DNA from 4 places in the Agrobacterium sp. GD03872 genome. Region 4 is predicted to be linked to each of the others. Evidence: predicted binding sites of a transcription regulator. Region 4 holds the regulator's gene; each other region holds the start of a gene.

Region 1 (5,849 bases), on a different contig from region 4:
TCATCACCGATGGCGCGGTGCGGCAGGCGGCCTTTGTGGCCTTCAGCCGCGCCAATGAGGAGGCGGCGGCGATGTTTGCGGGCGAGCAGCAGGCGCTTTATCGCAGCCTCAAGCTTGAAGGCATCCGCAAGGCGCCGCTCAGCATCTGCGTCACCTGCGATCCCACCCGCGGCGGCAAGGTGGTGCTGGGCCGCACCCACAATCCGCGCACGGATGTCTATTCCACCGTCTGCGCCATCCAGAACCTCTGGCTTGCGGCGCGCGCCGAAGGCGTCGGCGTCGGCTGGGTCAGCATTTTCCACGATAGCGACATCCGCGCCATTCTGGAAATCCCCGATCATATCGAAATCGTCGCCTGGCTGTGCCTTGGGCGTGTCGATGCGCTCTATACCGAGCCGGAACTGGCGGTGAAGGGCTGGCGGCAGCGTGTGCCGCTGGAGGAACTGGTGTTTCGCAACCGCTGGGGCGGGGTGTAGAAGCGGAGGCCTGTGAATAAGGCGGGACGTCGCCGCGGATTTCTTCTCCCCGCCGGGGAAAAGGTGGCCCGAAGGGCCGGATGAGGGGGCAAGCTCTCCGAATATCGCTGACGCTGCCCCCTCATCCCGCTGCCGCGGACTTCTCCCCCTTGGGGAGAAGAAACAAGGCGCGCGCTTGCCCCATTACGAGCGCGGAAGAGATTTCACTGCTGCGGCTGTATACCCTTCAACGCCGGGTTCTTCAGGTCGATACGGCCCGTCTGGTCGGGCAGGAATTTCGGGCCTATGACGCGGACGCGGCTGTCGTTCGGATCGTAGTCGCGTTCGGGAACGGGCGCTTCCGGCGGCTTGGCGGCCTGTTGCTGTTCGGCGGGTTTCTCAGCCCTGTCACCTTGCGGTGATGGAATGGTGGTGATGCCGGAATAGGGCTTTTCGGGCTGCGGCTTGGCGGCCTCTTCCTGCTTTTGCATTTCCTCGTGATAGGCGGCCATGTTGCAGGCGCAGCCCGGCGCTTTTGCCGTGGCGTTCCTGTAGGCGAAGGCGGTCGGCAGATCCCTGTAGGGCTTTCCGGTTTCGGCAGACACCATGTCGGCGGTTTCCTGATCCGTCATGGAGTGGAAATAAAGCTCCGTCTCGGTCCCCGGACACATTTTCTCGCATTGCTCCGCCTGGGCGCGGAAATCGAGCGGCGAGGCATTGGAGGCGATCGGGAAAAACGAGCCGTCGCAGGTGCGCACGCAGAGTGTGCGAAGCCCGCCTTCGGCGGCGGCGTTGGGGTAGGGAGAAAGCCCCGCCTGTCCCGGCCCGTCGCCATTTTGCCGGCCATTCTGCCGGAAAGCATCGGGATAACGCGTCACATCGGGCGGCGGCGGCAATTGCGTTTCCGTCTGCGGCGCGGTGTTGCAGCCATTGGCGTCGAGGGCGGCGAGGATGCGCTGACGCCTGATGTCGCCATCATTGTCACGTGCCGTCGCCATGGCGTCGTCACGGTCACGGATGATGGCGTCGCGTTCGGCTTCGGCATCCACCAGCGCATCGCCGATCTCGGCGCAGACGCCGGCATTGGGGCTGCCATAGACGATGACGCTGCCCGAAGAGCAGCCATAGCCGCGCATGTCGTTCCTGATTTTGCGGATGGTGATGTTCTGGCGGGCGAGCGCATTGGCGTAACGCCGCACCTCGGCCGTATTGCCGACGATGCGGGGCGGCTCGCGCAACTGCGCGTAGAGCGTATCACAGACCTGATCCGCGAAAGCGGCGGCCGGGGCGACGAAAACAAGGGGAATCAGGAGGCCGATGATGCGGCTGCGGCGGGTCAATTGTTCGATCCGTTCGATGTCCCCGGCCGGTGGCAGGGGCGTTATACTTCACGAAATCCGTGTTTCAGGAAGATAACATAAGCTGTTGCCGCAATGCGGCAACAGCCTGTTCAAAATTGCGTTAATGCGGCCTCTATCACACCGAAGGATGCGACGCCTGCACCACGGCGAAGGCCGCCATGTTGACGACGCCGCGCGAGGTGACGCTGGGCGACAGGATATGGGCGGGCAGGGCCGTGCCGAGCAGGATCGGGCCGACATGCAGGCCTTCCGTCAGCGTGCGGGTGACACCGAGCGTGATGTTGGCGGCATCGAGGTTCGGGAAGACCAGCAGGTTCGCTTCGCCGGTCAGCACGCTGTTTGGCATGGCGCGCTTGCGCAGCGCTTCCGAAAGGGCCGAACCGCCCTGCATTTCGCCATCGACTTCCAGTTCCGGCGCGGCTTCCTGCACGATCTTCAGGGCGCGGCGCATCTTGCGGGCGCTTTCGGAATCGCGCGAGCCGAAATTGGAATGGCTGGCGAGGGCGATCTTCGGCGTGATGCCGAAGCGGCGGATTTCCTTGGCCGCGAGAATGGCCATTTCCGCCACTTCCTCGGAGGTCGGGTCGTAATTCACGAAAGTATCGGTGAGGAACAGCGCACCCTGCTGGGTGATGAGCAGGCTGAGGCCGGCGAAGGAACGCACGCCTTCCTGCTTGCCGATGATCTGGTTCACGTCGCGCAGGTGGCGGTCGTAACGGCCTTCGAGGCCGCAGATCAGCGCATCCGCCTCATCGCGCTTCACCGCAAGCGCGCCGATGACGGTGGAGTTGGTACGCACGATGGTACGGGCCGCCTCCGGGTTGATGCCGGCGCGACCGACGAGGGCGAAATAGTCATCGACATAGTCGCGGTAGCGCGGATCGTCTTCCGGATTGACCACGGCGAAATCCGTATGCGGGCGGATGCGCAGGCCGAAGCGCTTCAGGCGCGTTTCGATGATCTGCGGACGGCCGATGAGGATCGGAATGCCGGTGCCTTCTTCCAGAAGCACCTGGGCGGCGCGCAGCACGCGCTCGTCTTCACCTTCGGCAAAGATGATGCGCTTCTTTTCGGCGGCCTTGGCGGCATTGAAGACCGGCTTCATGATGAAGCCCGAGCGCCAGACGAAACGGTTCAGCTGATCGAGATAGGCTTCGAAATCGGTGATCGGCCGGGCGGCGACACCGCTTGCGGCGGCGGCGCGGGCAACGGCCGGGGCGATGCGCAGGATGAGGCGCGGATCGAAAGGCGAGGGGATGAGGTAGTTCGGGCCAAAGACCGGCGTTTCGCCGCTATAGGCTTTTGCCGCGACTTCGGAGACTTCCTCACGCGCGAGTTCGGCGATGGCCTGCACGGCGGCCATCTTCATTTCCTCGTTGATCGTGGTTGCGCCGCAATCCAGCGCGCCGCGGAAGATATAGGGGAAGCAGAGAACGTTGTTGACCTGGTTCGGGAAATCCGAACGGCCGGTGCAGATCATCGCATCCGGACGGGCCGCACGCGCCGCTTCCGGCATGATTTCCGGATTGGGGTTGGCAAGCGCGAGGATCAGCGGGTTTTCCGCCATGCGCTCCAGCAGTTCCGGCTTCAGAACGCCAGCCGCCGAAAGGCCGAGGAAGACATCCGCGCCGTCGATGGTTTCGGCCAGGACGCGCTTGTCGGTCTTCTGGGCGTAAACTTCCTTCCACTCGTCCATCAGCGTGTTGCGGCCGTCGTAAACGAGGCCTTCAATGTCGTGGACCCAGATGTTTTCTTTCTTCGCGCCCATGGCGACGAGCAGGTTGAGGCAGGCAAGGGCTGCCGCGCCTGCGCCCGAGGCGACGATCTTGACGCTGGACAGAGACTTGCCGGCGAGTTCCAGCGCATTGGTGACGGCGGCGGCGACGATGATCGCGGTGCCGTGCTGGTCATCGTGGAAGACAGGAATGTTCATCTTCTCGCGCAGCTGGCGTTCCACCTCGAAACATTCCGGCGCCTTGATGTCCTCAAGGTTGATGCCGCCGAAGGTGGGTTCCAGCGCGGCGATGGTGGAAACCATGTCGTTGATGCCGGGCGCATCGATTTCGATATCGAAGACGTCGATGCCGGCGAATTTCTTGAAGAGGACGGCCTTGCCCTCCATGACAGGCTTGGAGGCAAGCGGGCCGATATTGCCAAGGCCGAGAACCGCCGTGCCGTTGGAGATGACGGCGACGAGATTGGCGCGGGCGGTATAGTCCGCCGCCATTTCAGGGTTTTCATGGATGGCGAGGCAGGGGGCGGCGACGCCGGGCGAATAGGCGAGCGCCAGATCGCGCTGGTTGCCGAGCGGCTTGGTGGCCTGGATTTCCAGCTTGCCGGGGCGCGGATAGCGGTGGAAAAAGAGCGCCTGTTCCTCGATGTCGGCCTTTGCCGTGTTGGCGGGCATGTTGTTCTTATCGTGAGAGGTCATTTTCCACCGTCATGTCTGGTTCAATTCCGGACCCCTGAATACAACAAACTTCCCCGTGGTACAGCCGTTATTTGACCGCACCTTATGCAAATGCGGCCATGGCTTATTCGCGTTTTCGTGAAGGCTTTCGTCATATTCCCTATAAAAACCGGCATCTGTCATGTTGCTGAAACACGAGTCTGGTTCTGAGAGGTAAGAAAGCCGCAGGGACGCAACCGAACAGGGGGATGAAATCCGTGGCCGGTCAAATCGAAACCAGACAGTTCAGAACGCTTTTCATTTCGGATGTTCATCTTGGCTCCAAGGCGGCCAAGACGGATTATCTGCTCGACTTCCTGAAATATCACGAGGCCGAGACGATCATTCTCGTCGGCGACATCGTCGACGGCTGGCGCCTGCGCCGCAGCTGGTACTGGCCGCAGGGCTGCAACGACGTGGTGCAGAAGCTGCTGCGCAAGGCCCGCAAGGGAACCCGCATCGTCTACATTCCCGGCAATCACGATGAATTCCTGCGGGAGTTCCCCGGCATGCATTTCGGCGGCATCGAAGTGGCCGAACGCATGATCCACGAGGCGGCCGACGGCAAGAAATATCTCATCATTCATGGCGACGAATTCGACGTGGTGGTGCGCAACGCCCGCCTGCTCGCCTATCTCGGCGACTGGGCCTATGACGCGGCGATCGCCATCAACATCGCCATCGCCGCCGTGCGCCGTCGCATCGGCCTGCCTTACTGGTCGTTTTCGGCCTGGGCCAAGCTGCAGGTCAAGCACGCCGTCAACTTCATCGGCGAATTCCAGCGCGTGGTCGCCGAAGAGGCGCGCCGCAACAATGTCGACGGCGTCATCTGTGGTCACATTCACCATGCCGTCATGGAAGACATGGACGGCATCCGCTACATCAATACCGGCGACTGGGTGGAAAGCTGCACGGCGATTGCCGAAAATGCCGATGGCAGCTTCGAGCTGATCACCTGGATGCAGACGAGTGAGGTTACCGCCGAACAGGCATCGGACGAGATGGAGCCGGTGGATATTCCGGGACTGATCGGGAAGCACGCGGCCTGAGTTGGGGCGTTTGACGGGCGCTGACGATAGGCTCGTATGGAATGCCGCATTCGATGACTGGCAGTATCCGCACACCGTCATCCCGGCCTTGAGCTGGGATCCAGTGCGATCAAGTCTTTGATCGCGTAAGACTCTTCTCACCGCGCAGACGCGCCGTGGCTGGATGCCGGATCAGGTCCGGCATGACGGAGGAGAGGTTCTGCTTCCCTGTGACTCTTTGGGCAAGGCACGCGGAAGATGCCGCCTTGGCGCGCGGTGCCTGAGCGGGACTTCTGCAATTCCGGCGGGGCCGGATAACCACGCCTTCCTCATAGACGAGCCCTTCCGTCATTTAAGGCGAGCGGGTGCGTTTTTTCGCCTTCTCCCCTCCGGGGAGAAGATCGCGGCAGCGGGATGAGGGGGCTTGCTCCCCGAAATCCGGCGACGTCGCCCCCTCATCCGACCCTTCGGGCCACCTTCTCCCCGGCGGGGAGAAGAAATAAGCGGCGAGGTTGCGCCTTATCGTGTTTCTCTGCCTTCAATATCCACGACTTAC
Region 2 (5,849 bases), on a different contig from region 4:
GACGATCCTTGCTCCGGTAGGGGAGGCCGACAAGTTGATTGCGGCCTGTGGCACTGTCTATGCCAACCATCCACACAGCCTTGTCGATATTTCCGGACGGGAAGTGACGCTGCTCATCGAGGGGCCGCAGGCCGCCGAATTGCTGACGCTGGGCTGCGCCCGCGATATCGACACGATTGCCGTCGGCGAGGGACGCCGGACGATTTTCGACGGCGTGACCGTGGTGTTGTGGCGCGATGCGGAAAACCGTTTCCGCATGGATATCTGGAACAGTTTCGCGTCGCATCTTGGCCATCTGCTGGAAACCGGCTGCAAGGAACTCGCGGCCGATATCGCTTGATTCAAGAGGAGGAAACAATGCTCGACCGCCAGAAGACGCAGATCGAGCTGATCGCTTCGGAAAACACCGTTTCCGCCGATGTTCCGGCGGCTCAGGATCGGTGCTGACCAACAATATGCCGAGGGTTATCCCGGCAAGCGTTTTGCGGCGGCCGGTAAATCAGTCAGGGGAGCAGGATTTGACCACCTATATCATGACAGTCTCGTGCCCGGCGCGCAGCGGCATCGTTGCCGCCGTCTCCGGTTATCTCGCCCGGTCCGGCTGCAATATCAACGACAGTTCGCAATTCACCGACCAGGAGACGGGCCGCTTCTTCATGCGGTTGAGCTTCGTTTCCGAACAGGGATCGGGACGCGATGCGCTGCTCGACGGCTTCCGTCCCGTCGCGGCCGATTTCGATATGGATTATGATGTCCACGATCTTTCGCGAAAAACCAAAGTCGTGATCATGGTCTCGCGTTTCGGCCATTGCCTGAACGATCTGCTGTATCGCTCCCGCATCGGCGCGCTGCCGGTCGAGATCGTCGCGGTGATTTCCAACCATCTCGATTACCAGAAGCAGGTGGTAAACGATGATATTCCCTTTCACCACATTCGCGTCACGCCGGAAACAAAGCCCGAGGCGGAAGCCGCGATACTGCAGGTGGTGCAGGATACCGGAGCGGAGCTTGTGGTGCTGGCGCGCTACATGCAGGTCCTCTCGGACCGGCTGTGTCAGGAAATGTCCGGCCGTATCATCAATATCCACCATTCCTTCCTGCCGTCCTTCAAGGGCGCCAACCCCTACAAGCAGGCCTATGAACGCGGGGTGAGGCTGATCGGCGCGACGGCGCACTATGTCACCGCTGATCTCGATGAAGGGCCGATCATCGAGCAGGATACGATCCGTGTGACCCATGCCCAAAGCGCGATGGATTATGTCAGCCTGGGTCGGGATGTGGAGAGCCAGGTGCTTGCGCGGGCCATCCACGCCCATATTCACCACCGGGTCTTCCTGAACGGGAACAGGACGGTCGTCTTTCCCGCGTCTCCCGGAGAGCATGTCTCCGAGCGCATGGGCTGAATTCGGGCTCCTTGCGAAACCGTGATTTGCGCCCCTTCTCTCCGTGGCTCGCCGTTCTGGACGAACCACGGAGAGAAGATTGTTATTCGGCGGGCTGGGCCATGGCCGCCGTGCCGGACCGCCCGCGATCTCCGGAGAGGCTGCGCTGGCCGAGACCGATGATGGCGACTGTCGAAAGGCTGGCGACAATCGAGACCCAGAAACCGTTGCCCGGGCCGAAATTATCGATCACCCAGCCGGAGACGAAGGCGCCGAGCGCCATCCCGATACCGATGCCGGTCATCACCCAGGTCACGCCTTCCGTCAGCATCGATTCCGGCACGCGGCGTTCGATCAGGCCGAATGCGGTGATGAAGATCGGCGAGATCGCCACGCCGCTCAAGAAGACGGCAAAAGCCAGCAGTGCAACCGTGGTGTTGGCGACGAGCAACGGCAGGGCGGTGAGTGCCAGCACGCTGACGGCGATCAGCAACTGGCGCTGCAGCGGTAATTTCGGGTTGAGCGCGCCGAGAATGAGGCCGACCACGAAGGAGCCGATGGCATAGACGCCAATGACGAGGCTGGCGGCCTCCGGCTGGCCCAGCGCCTTGGTGATTGCGACGGCGCTCACCTCGGCAGTGGCGAAAGTCGAACCGACGAAGATCAGCGCGAGCGTGATGATCTGGACCGGACGCAGAAAGATGGCAGAACGCTGCCGGCGACCGCTTTCAACCGGACGCACCCTGGGTTCGGTCGAGCGTTGCAGAAGAAAGGCGAAAGTGCCGAGCGCCAGGAAGGTGGTGCTGATCATCATGCCCGCTTCCGGAAAGAGCGAAACAGCAAGGCCGACGGATAACGAGGCGCCGGAGATGTAGACGAGCTCGTCGGCGGCGGATTCAAAAGCGAATGCGGTGTTGAGTTCCGGCCGGTCGCGGAAGATTTCCGTCCAGCGGGCACGCATCATGGCGGGAATGCTCGGCATGGTGGCGGCGAGGAAGGCGAAAAGGAACAGCGTCCAGACCGGCCATCTCTGATTTGTCGCGATAATCAGCGCCGCAAAGGCGATGACCGAGACGATGGTGGCCGGGATGAGGACGCTGCTCTGGCCCCTGCGATCCACCAGCCGGGAGATTTGCGGGGAGAGGGCGGCGTTGGTCAAGGCGAAGGTTGCCGAAACCGCGCCGGCCAGCCAATATTCGCCATGGGTTTGCGAAAGCATGGCGACGATGCCGATCGGGGCCATGGCAATGGGGAGGCGGGCGAAGAAACCGGCGGCGGAAAAACCTTTAGCGCCTGGAGCCCGGAAAATTTCTCTGTATGGATTGGCCATAGGGATCACCTTGTTCAGATGGTGTCCGCCACATACATACGTGGCGTATGTGAATGAGATAATTGCATACGGCGCGTATGTCAACTAATATACGCGTCGTATGTGGAAAGTGGAGAAAAAATGCGCAAACCTCGCAGCGAAATGATTGCCGAGACGCGGGCGAAGCTGCTCACTGCCGGCCGCAGGGCTTTTGGCAGCATCGGTTATGCGGAAGCGTCGATGGATGACTTCACCGCCGAGGCCGGCCTCACCCGTGGCGCGCTCTATCACCATTTTGGCGATAAAAAGGGCCTGCTTCTGGCCGTTGTGGCCGAGATCGACGCGGAGATGACGACAAGGCTTTGCGAGATTTCGTCGCGAGCCGCGACCCGGTGGGACGGCTTCGTCGATGAAAATGTCGGTTATGTCCGTATGGCCCTCGAGCCGGAAATCCAGCGGATCATGTTCCGCGACGGACCGGCGGTGCTCGGCGACCCCTCGCGCTGGCCGAACGCCAACGGCTGCATCTCCGCCGTGGCACGAAGCCTCGAGGCGCTCAAGGAAGAGGGAACGATCGCCGATATCGATCCGCAGGCCGGCGCCCGTTTCATCAACGCCGCCAGCAGCAGCGCCGCTCAGTGGATCGCGAATTCCGACGACCCCGAGACGACCTCGAAACGGGCCGTCGAAAGTTTCCGGACCTTTCTGGAGGGGCTGCGCATCCGGAAGGGATGATCCGGGGCTTGCTCATGCCGGCGTCGTTCGGCCGGCGTAGGATGGCGTCTTCGATGCGTCCTGACGGATTTCCCTTCAAAGCGGCTTTCGGGACATGGTCGTCTGCAAGTCATGCAACTGTCATGTGGCGGGTCTAGGAGAGATTGTGGTTTTCACATGTCTCGCGAGGGGAATATGCGCAAAATTGTTGCTGCTTTGGTCGCCACGACCATTCTTGCCGGCGCCGCTCAGGCTGCCGAGGTCTATCCGCTTGATCGTGCTACGATCCTGACCGGTTCGCCGTTCGATTTCAAAGCGGAATTCAATTCCGTCGTCAAGCCGGAAGACGTCAAGATCACCGTCAATGGCCAGGACTACAAGGCTGTTCTCGGCAAGGACGTGGAATTCGTCGCCGAAGAAAAGAACAAGGACAAGGTCCTTGGTTCGGCCGTCATCCTGCGTGGCATTTCGCTCGCCGATGCCGGTGACTACAAGGTTGAAGTTTCGGCCGGCTCCGAAACCAAGAGCGTCACCTGGACCGCCTATGGCACGCCTGACCAGGCGAAGGCCAAGAACGTCATCTTCCTGATCGCCGACGGTCTGTCGGTCGCCCACCGCACTGCCGCCCGCATCATGTCCAAGGGCATGACCGAGGGCAAGGCCAATGGCCGCCTCAACATGGATGACGTGCCGCCGGTCGCCTTCATCGGCACCTCCGCCACCGATGCCGTCGCCACCGACAGCGCCAACACCATGTCGGCCTACATGACCGGTCACAAGACCGCCGTGAACGCCATCGGCGTCTACGCCGACCGTACGCCGGCTTCGCTGGACGATCCGAAGGTGGAAACGCTGGCGGAAGCCCTGCGCCGCCAGACCAAGAAGTCGATCGGCATCATCTCCACCGCTGAACTGCAGGATGCGACGCCGGCTGCCGTCGTTGCCCACACCCGCAAGCGTGGCGACAAGGCCGAGATCAACGGCATGCTGCTCGACGTGAAGCCGGATGTGCTTCTCGGCGGCGGCTCCGCCTACTTCCTGCCGCAGGCCACGGCCGGCTCCAAGCGCAAGGACGACAAGGACTATATCGCCCTGTTCAAGGAAGCTGGCTACACGCTGGCGACCAGCAAGGCGGAACTGGCCACGGCTGCCGGCACCAATACCGGCAAGATTCTCGGCCTGTTCCACACCGGCAACATGGATACCGCGCTTGACCGCCAGTTCCTCAAGAAGGGCACCACGGGCAAGTTTCCGGACCAGCCGGGTCTCGTTGAAATGACCAAGGTCGCTATCGACGAGCTGTCGAAGAACCCGGACGGCTTCTTCCTGATGGTTGAAGCCGCCAATGTCGACAAGATGTCCCATCCGCTCGACTGGGATCGCGCCATCATCGACACGATCGAATTCGACAAGACCATCGGCGTCGCCCGCGAATTCGCGGCGAAGAACCCCGATACGCTGATCATCGTTACCGGCGACCATACCCATGGCGTTTCCATCATCGGCACCGTTGATGACGACAAGCCCGGCACGGAAATGCGTGAAAAGGTCGGTACCTATGCCGAAGCCGGTTTCCCGAACTACGAGGACAAGGACGGCGACGGTTATCCTGATAAGGTCGACGTCTCGCGCCGCCTGTTTCTGAACGCCAATAACGGCCCGGACCACTACGAAACCTTCCGTCCGAAGCTCGACGGCCCCTTCGTGCCGGCGGTTCAGAACGAAAAGAAGGAATACGTCGCCAACGAACAGTACAAGGATGTTCCCGGCGCCGTCTTCGTGCCTGGCATCATTCCGAAGAGCTCGGATAGCGGTGTGCATGCGGTCGATGATGTCGTTCTGCAGGCTGAAGGTCCCGGCGCCGAAGGCTTCCGTGGCTATATGGAGCAGAGCGATGTTTACAAGGGTCTTGCCGAAGCGCTCGCACTCGGCGTCAAGCAGACCAATTAATCTCTGAACGGGGTAAGGGCGCGCCGTGGCGTGCCCTTACCAGCATTCCCGTCTCACATCACAGGCCATGGCTGGTGATGATGAGAGGCCTTTCAAGAAGGAGAATGGTCATGGGCAAGCCTGATCAGGTGCGGTTCAACCGCCGCCAGGCCCTGGGCCTCATTGCCGGTCTGCCGCTGCTGGCCGCCGGCACGCGCGCGCAGGCGAAGAGCGACCTCACCTTTGACGAACTTTATGGCAAGGTCAGCGTCCTCGGGCTGGAGTTTTCCGACAAGGTCAAACAGCTGAACGGCAGGGAAGTCGCCATGCGCGGTTTCATGGCGCCACCGCTGAAGGCCGAAGCGCAGTTTTTCGTGCTGACCGAGATCCCCATGTCGATCTGCCCGTTCTGCTCCACCGATGCCGACTGGCCGGACAATATCGTCGTTGTCTATCTCGGCGAGAAGCAGACCTTTACTCAGCCGAGCCAGACGATCGAAGTGCGCGGCACGCTG
Region 3 (5,849 bases), 330 kb from region 4:
ATTAGGCAGAACCTGCGGCACGATGGCGAAGCGCACCCGCTCCAGCCAGTTGGCGCCGGCGGCGCGCAGGCCTTCATCCGGCTTCATGTCGGCATTTTCCACCACTTCGAAGAACAGCTTGCCCAGAGCGCCGATCGTGTGAACGGAAATCGCGATGATCGCCGCGATCGGCCCGATCGACAGAATGGCGGTCAGCAATCCGGCCACGACGATTTCCGGAAAGGCGCGCAGCACTTCCATGATCCGGCGCACCACCCAGCGCACGAGACCGGCTCCGACAAGGTTGGTGGAAGCGAAGAAGCAAAGCACGAAAGCAAAGCCGGTGCCGATGATTGTCGAAACCAGCGCAATATTGAGCGTGATGATCAGCTGGTAAATGAAATGCGGTATGTAAAAACCGTCGGTGATGTAAACGCGGTCTGCGACGTAATTATATTTCATCGAGCCGTCGGCATAAGGCGATGGCAGGTCGAACATCGCCCGGAAGATTTCCAGCGGACTGTCCGGCACGAAGGTTTTCATGAAGTCGAAAAAGTAGGGCAGGCGCTCGAAGAATTTGCCCGAATTGGCCGCATTGGCGAAATTCAGCGAGGCGGCGAGGATGGCGAGAAAGATCACGAGCGAAATGACGGTATAGATCCGCCGTGTCGCAAGCTGCTGTTGATAGTGGCGTATGACCGTCCGGGACGATTCGCTCAATCCCTCGGGTGAGAGGGTGCCATGCTGCAGTGTGGTCGCCATGCCGCTTTTCCTTTATTGGCAAAAGCGGCGGCGCCGCCAGGCGCCGCCGCTTCCGGATATGAGCTTGGGATCAGCCGCCGATAACGGACTTACGGGCGTCGATGATCGTCTGGTAGAAGGACGGATCGACCTTGATGTAAGCGGTGTTCTTGCCCTGGGTGAAGCCCTGGAAGCAGGCGAGGTCCTTCTTCGGCAGCTCCATGAAGAAGTTTTCGACCTTCTGCTTCATCGCGTCGCCGAGCTTGTTGGTGACCATCAGCGGGCCGTTCGGGATCAGCGGCGACTTCCAGACTTCGACGATATCGTCCATGTCGAGGTTGCCCTTCTTGACCATCTGGTAGAGGTTGCCGGCGGTGTAGCCTTCTTCCCACTTGCCAACGCCCGAACCGAAGGTGGTGCCGACGTCGAACTTCTTGTCGAGAACGGCGAGAACGAGGTTCTCATGGCCGCCGCCGAAACCGGTTTCTGAGAAGTATTCCTTGACCGGAACGCCGGTTTCCTTCGGGATCGCCACGTTCGGAACGAGGAAGCCGGAGGTGGAGTCCGGATCGGCGAAGCCGATCTTCTTGCCCTTGGCGTCAGCCAGCGTCTTGATGCCGCTGTCCTTACGGGCAACCATGATGGTGTAATAACCGGTCGAACCGTCGGCGCCTGCCGTGGTCAGGATCGGATCGACGGCCTTCGGATCGGCAAGAGCGATCTTGGCGTAGGAGGAAGCGCCCATGGAAGCGATGTCGATGGTGCCGCCGAGCAGGCCCTGGATGACGCCGTTATAGTCCGGCGACGGGAAAACCTGAACTTCGGAAACGCCGGTTGCAGCCTTGAGGCCATCGGCAACGCACTTGGTGTTGCGGATCTGGTCAGCTTCGTTTTCAGAGCCGTCGAGACCGATGCGCAGAACCTTGACGTCCTGAGCCATGGCGGAACCGGCCAGAACGCCAAGGGCGACTGCCGAAAGAAGGACTTTCTTCAACATGGACTTTCTCCTGTTTCCCGGCGAGCCGGAGTTTGTTGTGAAATATCGGCCCTTGACGCGGGCGCAAACGATGCTGAGCGGTTCCTCAGAGCCCGGCGAGAGCGAGCGGTTCGGGGCCGGCAGATTGCTGCACCGGACGCGCGGCAAGCTGCGCGCCGGGAATATTGATGCTGGTGGAGGTCATGGTCTCGTCGATGCCGGAGCCCTGGGAATCGGTTCCGTAAATCTCGGTCACCGCCGCAGCCGTCAGTTCGGCGGGCGTTCCGTCAAAGACGACGCGGCCCTGAGACATGCCGATGATGCGTTCGCAATAATTGCGCGCCGTATCCAGCGTATGCAGGTTGGTGATGACGGTGATGCCTTCGCGCTCGTTGATGTCGCGCAGCGCATCCATCACGATCTTGGCGTTCAGGGGGTCGAGAGAGGCGATCGGCTCATCGGCCAGAACCATCTTCGGAGACTGCATCAGCGCGCGTGCAATGGCGACGCGCTGTTGCTGGCCGCCGGAAAGCGTGCCTGCCGCCTGCATGGCCACATGCTCGATGCCGAGCCGTTCCAGCGCGGCGATCGCCATCAGGCGCTCTTCATGGGTGAAGATGTTGAACAGGCTGAGCGCCGTTGAACGGTGATTGAGGCGGCCAAGCATGACATTGGTCAGCACGTCAAGGCGTGGCACCAGATTGAACTGCTGGAAGATCATGGCGCAGTCGCGCTGCCAGTTGCGGAGCGCCGCGCCCTTCAACGCCGAAACTTCGGTGTCGTTGAAATGAATGGAGCCCGAGGAGGGGTCAACGAGGCGGTTGATCATGCGCAGCAGCGTCGATTTTCCCGCACCCGAGCGCCCGATCACGCCGACCATCTGACCCTGCGGTATCTCGACATCAACGGAATCGACCGCAGTGTGGTTGCCGAAACGGCGCGTGACTTGCTTCAGGTGAAAGCTCATTTCCCCGTCCAATCTTCTTTTGACGGGGTTCGACCTAACAGCAGTGCGTGAAGTGGGGATGTCAGTTTGATGAATAAAATATTACAGATTTCCCGGGCCTGGCGTCGGCCTGTTCGCCGACGAAGCTCTTGGGAGGCATGCCCGGGCGTTGAAGCCACCCCGCATTTTAGAGCGTATCGACAAAAATCCCGGGGTTTCGCCCCGGGTTTCGCACTTGCCATGCCGAAGGCGAGATTTCACCCGCGATATTTTGCGACGAAATCCTTGGCGTCCAGATTGCGGAAATCGTCGAGGGCGACGCGCAATGCGGCGTGATCCCAGTCCCACCACTTCAGATCATCCATTTGCCGGCCCAGTTCAGCGGGGAAACGTTCCCGGATCAGCCGGGCGGGTACGCCGCCGACAATGGTATAGGGCGCCACGTCCTTCGAGACGACCGCACCTGCTCCGATCACCGCACCGTTCCCGACTGTGACACCGGGCAGGATTGTCGCGCCGTGGCCAATCCAGACATCATGGCCGATCACCACGCGCTTGGCGCGGCGGGCGGCAAAGAACTCCGTTTCATCCTCGGCATCGTCCCAGTAGCTGTGAGCGCGATAGGTGAAATGATGCAGCGTCGCCCGTTGCATCGGGTGATTGGTGGCATTGATGCGGACGGAGGCGGCGATATTGACGAATTTGCCGATGCTGGCGCACCAGATCGCGCCATCCTGCATGACATAGGAGTAGTCGCCCATCTCGACTTCCTCGATGCGGCAGCGCTCCGAAATTTCAGTGTAGCGGCCGATCAAGGAATTGGTGACACGGGCAGTGTCATGGATGACGGGCTCGATACCGACTTTCACGCTCATGCTGCAGCCTTTCGGGGGGAGAATTGCGAGACATCGAGAATGCGGTCGGCCACGGCTTCACGCACCTCCTCGTCATGGAAAATGCCGAGCAGGGCCGTACCCTTCTCCTTCTTTTCCCGGATCATGTCGACGACCACGCGCCGGTTGGTGGCGTCGAGCGAGGCTGTCGGCTCATCGAGAAGCAGGATCGCATGATCGGTGATGAAGCCGCGTGCGATGTTCACCCGCTGCTGCTCGCCGCCCGAAAATGTCGCCGGCGGAAGCGACCACAATTCCCGTGGCAGGTTGAGTTTGGAAAGCAGCATCGCCGCCTGTTCACGTGCTTCCCCGGCGGCCACCTTGCGCGCCAGAAGCGGTTCGGCAACGACATCGATGGCAGCGACACGCGGCACGGTGCGCAGAAACTGGCTGACATAACCGATCGTGCGGTGGCGGATATCGAGGATCGTGCGCGGCGAGGCATTGCCGATATCGACGACCTCACCCTCATGGCGGATAAGAATCTGCCCGCTGTCTATGGCGTAATTGCCGTAGAGCATTTTCAGGATCGAGCTCTTGCCGATGCCCGAGGGGCCGCCAAGCACGACACATTCGCCGCCCGAGACGGAAAAATTGACATCGCGGACAACAGGCAATTCGATGCCGTCGCGAAGATGCATGGTGAAGCTTTTGAAGACTTCCGAAACGATGAGAGGCGTCGGCATGGCGTCAAACCTGCAGAATAGAGGAAACAAGCAATTGCGTGTAGGGCTCGCGCGGATCGTCCAGCACCCGGTCGGTCAGGCCGTGCTCGATAACGTCGCCGCCCTTCATCACCATCATGCGGTGGGACAGCAGTCGCGCCACCGCCAGATCGTGGGTGACGACGACGACGGCAAGGCCGAGATCGGTGACGAGGCCGCGCACGAGATCGAGCAGGCGCGCCTGCACCGAGACATCGAGGCCACCGGTCGGTTCATCCATGAAGACGAGACGCGGTGACGTCACGAGGTTGCGGGCAATCTGCAGGCGCTGGCGCATGCCGCCGGAAAAGGCGCGCGGCTGGTCGTCGATACGGTCGGTGCCGATTTCCACCCGCTCCAGCCATTCGCTGGCCGATTGCCGGATATTGCCGTAATGCCGGTTGCCGACGGCCATCAGCCGCTCACCGACATTGGCGCCGGCCGAAACCGCCATGCGCAGCCCGTCCGCCGGGTTCTGATGCACGAAACCCCAGTCGGTCCGCATCAGGAAACGCCTTTCGGCTTCACCCATATGGTAGAGGTCACGCACCGAACCGTCACGCATGCGATATTCCACGCTGCCCGCCGTCGGCATCAACCGGGTGGAAATGCAGTTGAGCAGCGTGGTCTTGCCGGAACCGGATTCGCCGACGATGGCCAGAACCTCGCCCGGATAAAGTTCGAAGGAGACGTTTCGGCAACCGGCGCGGTCGCCGTAATATTTGGAAACGTCCCGGACTTTCAGAAGCGGTGCGTCACTCATTCTGCGGCCTCCTTCACATCCGCCAGCAGGTGGCCCTTGTGGCCATGGGCGCGGCGGTCCTCGCAATGGTCGGTATCGGAGCAGACGAACATCCGCCCGCCCTTATCATCAAGCACCACCTCGTCCAGATAGACATTCTCCGCGCCGCACAGGGCGCAGGGTTTGTCGAAGCGCTGGATTTCAAAGGGGTGGTCCTCGAAATCGAGACTGACGACATCGGTATAGGGCGGCACGGCATAAATACGCTTTTCACGCCCCGCGCCGAAAAGCTGCAGGGCATCCGACATGTGCATTTTCGGATTGTCGAATTTCGGGGTCGGCGACGGGTCCATGACATAACGCCCGGCCACCTTCACCGGATAGGCATAGGTGGTGGAGATACGGCCGTTACGGGCGATGTCCTCATAGAGCTTGACGTGCATCAGGCCATATTCTTCCAGCGCATGCATGACGCGGGTTTCCGTCTCACGCGGTTCGAGGAAGCGCAAAGGCTCGGGAATGGGAACCTGATAGACGAGGACCTGTCCGGAATGCAGTTCCTCTTCCGGAATGCGGTGCCGCGTCTGGATGATCGTCGCATCCTTCGTGCGGGTCGTCACGGCAACATTCGCGACCTTCTGGAAAAAGGCGCGGATGGAAACCGCATTGGTGGTGTCGTCGGCGCCCTGGTCTATGACCTTCAGCACATCGTCGGGGCCGACGATGGAGGCAGTCAGCTGCACGCCGCCGGTGCCCCAGCCATAGGGCATGGGCATTTCACGGGAAGCGAAGGGAACCTGATAACCGGGAATGGCGATGGCCTTCAGGATCGCCCGGCGGATCATTCGCTTGGTCTGTTCGTCCAGAT
Region 4 (5,849 bases):
TTCGGCTGATCCCGGCCGACGCTTCATTAAAACTGAACAAGACTGGTGCCTCTGCGTGCCCGCTTCCGGGCACGCGCATGCAGGCCAAGCCGGAGGACTAGACCATGACACAGACAACGACCCATTCGCATATCCTGTCCGTCTATGACGACGAATTGAAGTTTCTGACGCGCCGCATCGCCGAAATGGGCGGCCTTGCGGAACAGATGTGCGCCGATGCCGTGCGCGCGCTCGTCAATTCCGACGCCGCGCTCGCCCAGAAAGTCATTTCCGACGATACGATCCTCGATCATTCCGAGCGGGAAATCGGTGACAAGGCCATCGTCACCATCGCCAGACGGCAGCCGGTCGCATCCGACCTTCGCGAGATTATCGGCACCCTGCGAATTGCCGGCGATCTCGAGCGTGTCGGCGATCTCGGCAAGAATACCGCCAAGCGTGTCATCGCGGTTGCCGGAACGGGCGTTCCGCGCAAGCTGGCCCGCGGTATCGAGCACCTGTCCGAATTGGCGCTGGTGCAGCTCAAGGAAGTGCTCGACGTTTATTCCACGCGTTCCGCCGAGAAGGCCAACGCCATTCGCGAGCGCGACGAAGAAATCGACGCCATGTATACGTCGCTCTTCCGTGAGCTTCTGACCTACATGATGGAAGACCCGCGCAACATCACCACCTGCACGCATCTTCTGTTCTGCGCCAAGAACATCGAGCGTATCGGCGACCACGCCACCAATATCGCCGAGACGATCTATTACATGACCACCGGCAGTCAGCCGGAAGGCGAGCGTCCGAAGGACGACAGTTCCAACACGCTCGGTTCGGTGACCGAGTAACAGACAGGCGAAGGCTTGCGGAGTTAGCATATGGTGCCCAAGATTGCAGTTGTGGAAGACGAGGAAGCGCTGAGCGTCCTGCTTCGTTACAATCTCGAGGCTGAGGGATACGACGTCGACACGATACCGCGTGGAGACGAGGCGGAAATCAGGCTGCAGGAACGCATTCCGGATCTTCTCATCCTGGATTGGATGCTACCCGGCGTTTCCGGTATCGAACTGTGCCGTCGGCTCAGAATGCGGCCGGAAACCGAACGCCTGCCCATCATCATGCTGACGGCGCGCGGCGAGGAAAGCGAAAGGGTTCGCGGTCTTGCCACCGGCGCCGACGATTATGTCGTCAAGCCGTTCTCGACACCGGAACTCATGGCCCGCGTCAAGGCGATGCTGCGCCGCGCCCGCCCCGAGGTTTTGTCTTCGGTGCTGAAATGCGGCGATATCGAACTGGATCGCGAGACCCATCGCGTTCACCGCAAGAGCCGCGAAGTGCGCCTCGGGCCGACGGAGTTCCGCCTGCTGGAATTCCTGATGACCTCTCCGGGCCGGGTATTCTCTCGTTCGCAACTGCTGGATGGCGTCTGGGGTCACGATATCTATGTGGATGAGCGCACCGTCGACGTGCATGTCGGACGCCTGCGCAAGGCGCTCAATTTTTCGCATATGCAGGATGTCATCCGCACCGTTCGCGGCGCCGGATATTCGATGGAAGCCTGAGCCGGGCCAAACTGACGGTTCCGCTCTGGACCACATTCCACCAAAAACCGAAAGGCCCGACACCGGAATGGCGTCGGGCCTTTCGTTTTTTGGGTTTTCCCCACATGTGGCAGCTTGGTCTTTGTCTCAAGGGACGACCAAGCACCCGCAGGAATCCGGCAATGAAATCCGGATTGCGGGTCAGGTGGAGCAGTGATGCAGGATAGGCTCAGCGTTTCGCTGATGGGCTGACGCAGGAACTGCCTCGAGTTCTGTCACAAAAAAAAACGGGCCCGAAGGCCCGTAGTTTTTGAGTGTCGAATGCGTGCCGCAACACTCAAGCCTTGCGGCGCTCGCTTACCGGCTGGTAGGCAAGCTTCGCATGGAACTTGCAATAGGGCGAAGATTCCAGCGCTTCACAACCGCAGAAATGGAAGTCGTCTTTCAACGGGTCGCCGACCGGCCACTTGCAGGTGCGCTCCGTCAGTTCCGTCAGCGTCAGGCGACGGGAAATCGGCGTCACGACATTTCTCGAAGGAGCGTAATCGAGGACCTCAGCGGTCTCGATGTCGATCTCCTCGTGCAGCGCCGTTGCCGCGTTCGAACGGTTCAGGGCGCGTGCCGGTGCTGCGCTGACGCGGGTCGCGAAATTCGTCGCGCGTGGGGCAGGAGCCGCGGTACGCTTGGGCGCGGAGCGCGCCGAAGTGACCGGACCGCCGGCCTTGACGCGTCCCGGCAGATTGAGGCGATGGACCTTGCCGATGACGGCATTGCGGCTGACACCGCCCAGCTGTGCTGCTATCTGGCTGGCGCTCAGTCCCTCGGCCCACAATTTCTTGAGTTTCTCGACCCGCTCGTCTGTCCAGTTCATGCCGCTTCTCCGCTTGTCGCGTATAATTTCGGCAGAATCCCTCTCCGTCTCGTGGACATGCCGCGAGCGTGGTTTCCGCCGGATTTTTGGTGACTAGTTCCGCCGCAATGCAGTCTAGTAATTAGCGATTAACCTAGTGCCAGCCCGACTCCGTGGCAAGAGTCGCGGGAATCATCTGGAATCGATTTTCCGGTTTTCCCCAACTTGCTGGCGAGTTGAGTCTGAAAGGCAACACCTTGGGGCTGGCTGGCCTGCACCTACTAGTGCTTGAGAAGGCCGGGAAATGCGGACTTTTGTTGACATCGGCAGGCGAAGTGACAATAGTGCCCCTGCCGCCGCAAGGCGGCATTTTTGATTTTCAGGCGAGGGATAACCCCGAGAGCCTATTGACAACCGTCTGACAGCGCATCCGCGCAAGGAGTGATACAGCCATGGCCGAAGCCGCCGCGCCATTGTTCGATACGTTTGCAAGAGCCCCCCTGCGCTTCGAGCGAGGCGAGGGCGTCTGGCTGTTCACGGAAAGCGGCGAACGATATCTGGATTTTGCGGCGGGCGTCGCGGTCAACTCGCTGGGCCATGCCCATCCGCACCTCGTGGATGCGATCAAGACCCAGGCCGAGAAGGTCTGGCACGTCTCGAACCTCTATGAAGTTCCCGGCCAGGAAAAGCTGGCAAAACGCCTGACGGAAGCGACATTCGCGGACAAGGTCTTCTTTACCAATTCCGGCGCGGAAGCACTGGAATGCGCGATCAAGACCGCGCGTCGTTACCACTATTCCAAGGGCCATCCGGAAAAGTTCCGGATTATCACCTTTGAAGGCGCCTTCCATGGTCGCACGCTGGCGACGATCGCCGCCGGCGGGCAGCAGAAATATCTCGAAGGTTTCGGCCCCAAGGTCGAAGGTTTCGACCAGGTGCCGTTCGCTGATGTCGATGCGCTGAAGGCCGCCATCACGGCCGAGACGGCCGCACTTCTGATCGAACCCATTCAGGGCGAGGGCGGTATCCGCGCACCCAGCAAGGAGTTCCTGCAGCTCCTGCGGGCGCTGTGCGATGAGCATGGCCTGCTCTTGATCTTCGACGAAGTCCAGACCGGCGTCGGCCGCACGGGCAAGCTGTTCGCCTATGAACAGACGGGCGTTGCGCCCGACATCATGGCGGTTGCCAAGGGTATCGGCGGCGGTTTCCCGCTCGGCGCGTGCCTCGCCACGGCGGATGCTGCGTCCGGCATGACGGCAGGCGTACACGGCACCACCTATGGCGGCAACCCGCTGGCCATGGCGGTGGGCAATGCCGTGCTCGACGTCGTTCTCTCCGAAGGCTTTCTGGAAAAGGTCCGTGATGTCGCACTGGTCTTCCGCCAGGGCCTTGCCTCGCTGAAGGATCGTTATCCTGACGTCATCGAGGAAATCCGTGGCGAAGGCCTGCTGCTGGGCATCAAGGCCAGGGTTCCTTCGGGCGAACTGCTGCAGGCCATGCGGGCGGAACATCTGCTGGGCGTGCCCGCGGGCGACAACGTCATCCGCCTTCTGCCGCCCCTCGTCACCACGGCGGAAGAGGCTCGCGAGGGTCTGGCACGTGTGGAGGCGGCGGCTGCTTCCCTGACCGCGAAACAGGCAAAGATCGCCTGAGGAAACAATAAAGGGCGGGCCTCTCCCGGAGGCTCGCGAGCATGGGACTGTTTGAAATGGCTTCACCTAAACATTTTCTCGACCTGTCGGCCATGGGCTCGCAGGACCTGCGGGCAATTCTCGACGATGCGCGTGCGCGCAAGGTCGCCACGAAGGCCGGAACGGCGGAAAAGCCGCTTGCCGGCAAGATGCTGGCAATGATCTTCGAAAAGCCTTCCACCCGCACCCGCGTGTCTTTCGATGTCGGCATGCGCCAGCTTGGCGGCGAGACCCTTTTTCTGTCGGGCACGGAAATGCAGCTCGGCCGTGCGGAAACGATTGGCGATACGGCCAAGGTGCTGTCGCGTTATGTGGACGCCATCATGATCCGCACGACGGATCATTCGCGCCTCCTCGAACTTGCCGAACACGCCACCGTGCCGGTCATCAACGGCCTGACGGACGATACGCATCCGTGCCAGATCATGGCTGACATCATGACATTCGAAGAACATCGCGGACCTGTCAAAGGCAAGACCATTGCCTGGACGGGGGATGGCAACAACGTCCTGCATTCCTTCGTCGAAGGCTCGGCCCGCTTCGGGTACCGCATGACGATGGCGGTGCCGATGGGGTCTGAACCACATGACAAGTTCCTGAACTGGGCCCGCAACAATGGCGGCGAGATCATGCTGTGCCACGATGCCGACAAGGCCGTTGCGGGTGCGGATTGCGTCGTCACCGATACCTGGGTGTCCATGAACCAGGAACACAAGGCGCGCGGCCACAACATCTTCCAGCCCTATCAGGTGAATGAAGCCCTGATGGCCAAGGCGGAAAAAGATGCGCTGTTCATGCATTGCCTGCCGGCGCACCGCGGTGAAGAAGTGACGGACGCCGTGATCGACGGCCCGCAGTCGGTGGTCTTCGACGAGGCGGAAAACCGTCTCCACGCGCAGAAGTCCATCATCGCCTGGTGCATGGGCGTCATCTGAGCGGGATCACCCGGTCTGACGCGTGTCATGCCGGGTGCTTGAACTTGGCCATATAGATTACCATCTGTGGGACTTCGAAGGGGCTCGTCGGTTTGCTGGCGGGTCTGCTCCACGATTTGCACGTTTTTCTCCGGAAGCGGTTTCGCTTCCCGGGTCTCTGTGCGACAAGCAAAAAACTACATTTTAAAAGCCGGACTTTTGGACGGTAGCGGCGCCACGGCTGCGCCAGGGAGTATGACATGGCAGATGTAACGGTTGAACTCGACGATCTCGATTTTGCTGGCGACGACAAGGTTGTGCCTTTTCAGGTCGAAGGTCTGGATGTACGCGGCCGCGCGGTGCAGGTCGGGCCGCTGCTGAATGCCATCCTCGAGCGGCATGATTATCCCGCAGCGGTCGCGCGCCTGCTGGCGGAAGCGACGGTCCTGACCGCGCTGATCGGCACATCGCTGAAGTTTTCCGGAAAGCTGACCGTCCAGACCAAGGGTGACGGCCCGGTCGACCTGCTGGTCGCGGATTTCACTGCGCCGGAAAGCATGCGCGCTTATGCCCGTTTCGACGAGGAGCGGCTGGCGGCGGCGATTGCGGAAGGCGCAACCTCGCCGGAGCAATTGCTGGGCACCGGCATTCTGGCCTTCACGATCGATCAGGGCGCGGGCATGCAGCCCTATCAGGGCATCGTGCCGCTCGATGGCTCATCGCTGGAAGACATTGCGGGGGTGTATTTCCGCCAGTCGGAACAGCTTCCCACCCGCGTGCGCCTTGGCGTTGCCGAATTTTTCGACCGCGACGGCGAAGGTAAGCCGCGCCATGGCTGGCGTGCGGGCGGCGTTATAGCGCAGTTCCTGCC

What was found. The regulator PhoB, encoded in region 4, activates phosphate uptake and scavenging genes when phosphate is short. The targets are predictions, from matches to a motif close to TGTCATNNANCTGTCAT.
Region 1: the regulator PhoB is predicted to act here: its motif matches at 4,404-4,420, upstream of N5D22_RS07520 (UDP-2,3-diacylglucosamine diphosphatase).
Region 2: the regulator PhoB is predicted to act here: its motif matches at 3,534-3,550, upstream of N5D22_RS17395 (alkaline phosphatase).
Region 3: the regulator PhoB is predicted to act here: its motif matches at 2,722-2,738, upstream of phnC (phosphonate ABC transporter ATP-binding protein).

Annotation. Positions count from the first base shown of each region.
Region 1 is NZ_JAOCCY010000003.1:6,806-12,654, reverse strand. It holds gene bluB (5,6-dimethylbenzimidazole synthase) at 1-476, shown strand, start outside; gene N5D22_RS07530 (DUF2865 domain-containing protein) at 680-1,795, opposite strand; gene N5D22_RS07525 (NADP-dependent malic enzyme) at 1,932-4,247, opposite strand; gene N5D22_RS07520 (UDP-2,3-diacylglucosamine diphosphatase) at 4,475-5,314, shown strand; gene dgcA (N-acetyl-D-Glu racemase DgcA) at 5,846-5,849, opposite strand, start outside.
Region 2 is NZ_JAOCCY010000007.1:148,899-154,747, reverse strand. It holds gene N5D22_RS17415 (sarcosine oxidase subunit gamma) at 1-340, shown strand, start outside; partial or broken gene glyA (serine hydroxymethyltransferase) at 310-484, shown strand; gene purU (formyltetrahydrofolate deformylase) at 519-1,403, shown strand; gene N5D22_RS17405 (MFS transporter) at 1,486-2,712, opposite strand; gene N5D22_RS17400 (TetR/AcrR family transcriptional regulator) at 2,833-3,426, shown strand; gene N5D22_RS17395 (alkaline phosphatase) at 3,601-5,355, shown strand; gene N5D22_RS17390 (hypothetical protein) at 5,466-5,849, shown strand, end outside.
Region 3 is NZ_JAOCCY010000002.1:174,508-180,356, forward strand. It holds gene phnE (phosphonate ABC transporter, permease protein PhnE) at 1-741, opposite strand, end outside; gene phnD (phosphonate ABC transporter substrate-binding protein) at 812-1,717, opposite strand; gene phnC (phosphonate ABC transporter ATP-binding protein) at 1,803-2,663, opposite strand; gene N5D22_RS04785 (DapH/DapD/GlmU-related protein) at 2,900-3,517, opposite strand; gene phnL (phosphonate C-P lyase system protein PhnL) at 3,514-4,221, opposite strand; gene phnK (phosphonate C-P lyase system protein PhnK) at 4,226-5,002, opposite strand; gene N5D22_RS04800 (alpha-D-ribose 1-methylphosphonate 5-phosphate C-P-lyase PhnJ) at 4,999-5,849, opposite strand, start outside.
Region 4 is NZ_JAOCCY010000002.1:507,442-513,290, forward strand. It holds gene pstB (phosphate ABC transporter ATP-binding protein PstB) at 1-9, shown strand, start outside; gene phoU (phosphate signaling complex protein PhoU) at 105-830, shown strand; gene phoB (phosphate regulon transcriptional regulator PhoB) at 861-1,544, shown strand; gene N5D22_RS06445 (GcrA family cell cycle regulator) at 1,861-2,394, opposite strand; gene N5D22_RS06450 (aspartate aminotransferase family protein) at 2,826-4,025, shown strand; gene argF (ornithine carbamoyltransferase) at 4,082-4,999, shown strand; gene N5D22_RS06460 (Hsp33 family molecular chaperone) at 5,239-5,849, shown strand, end outside.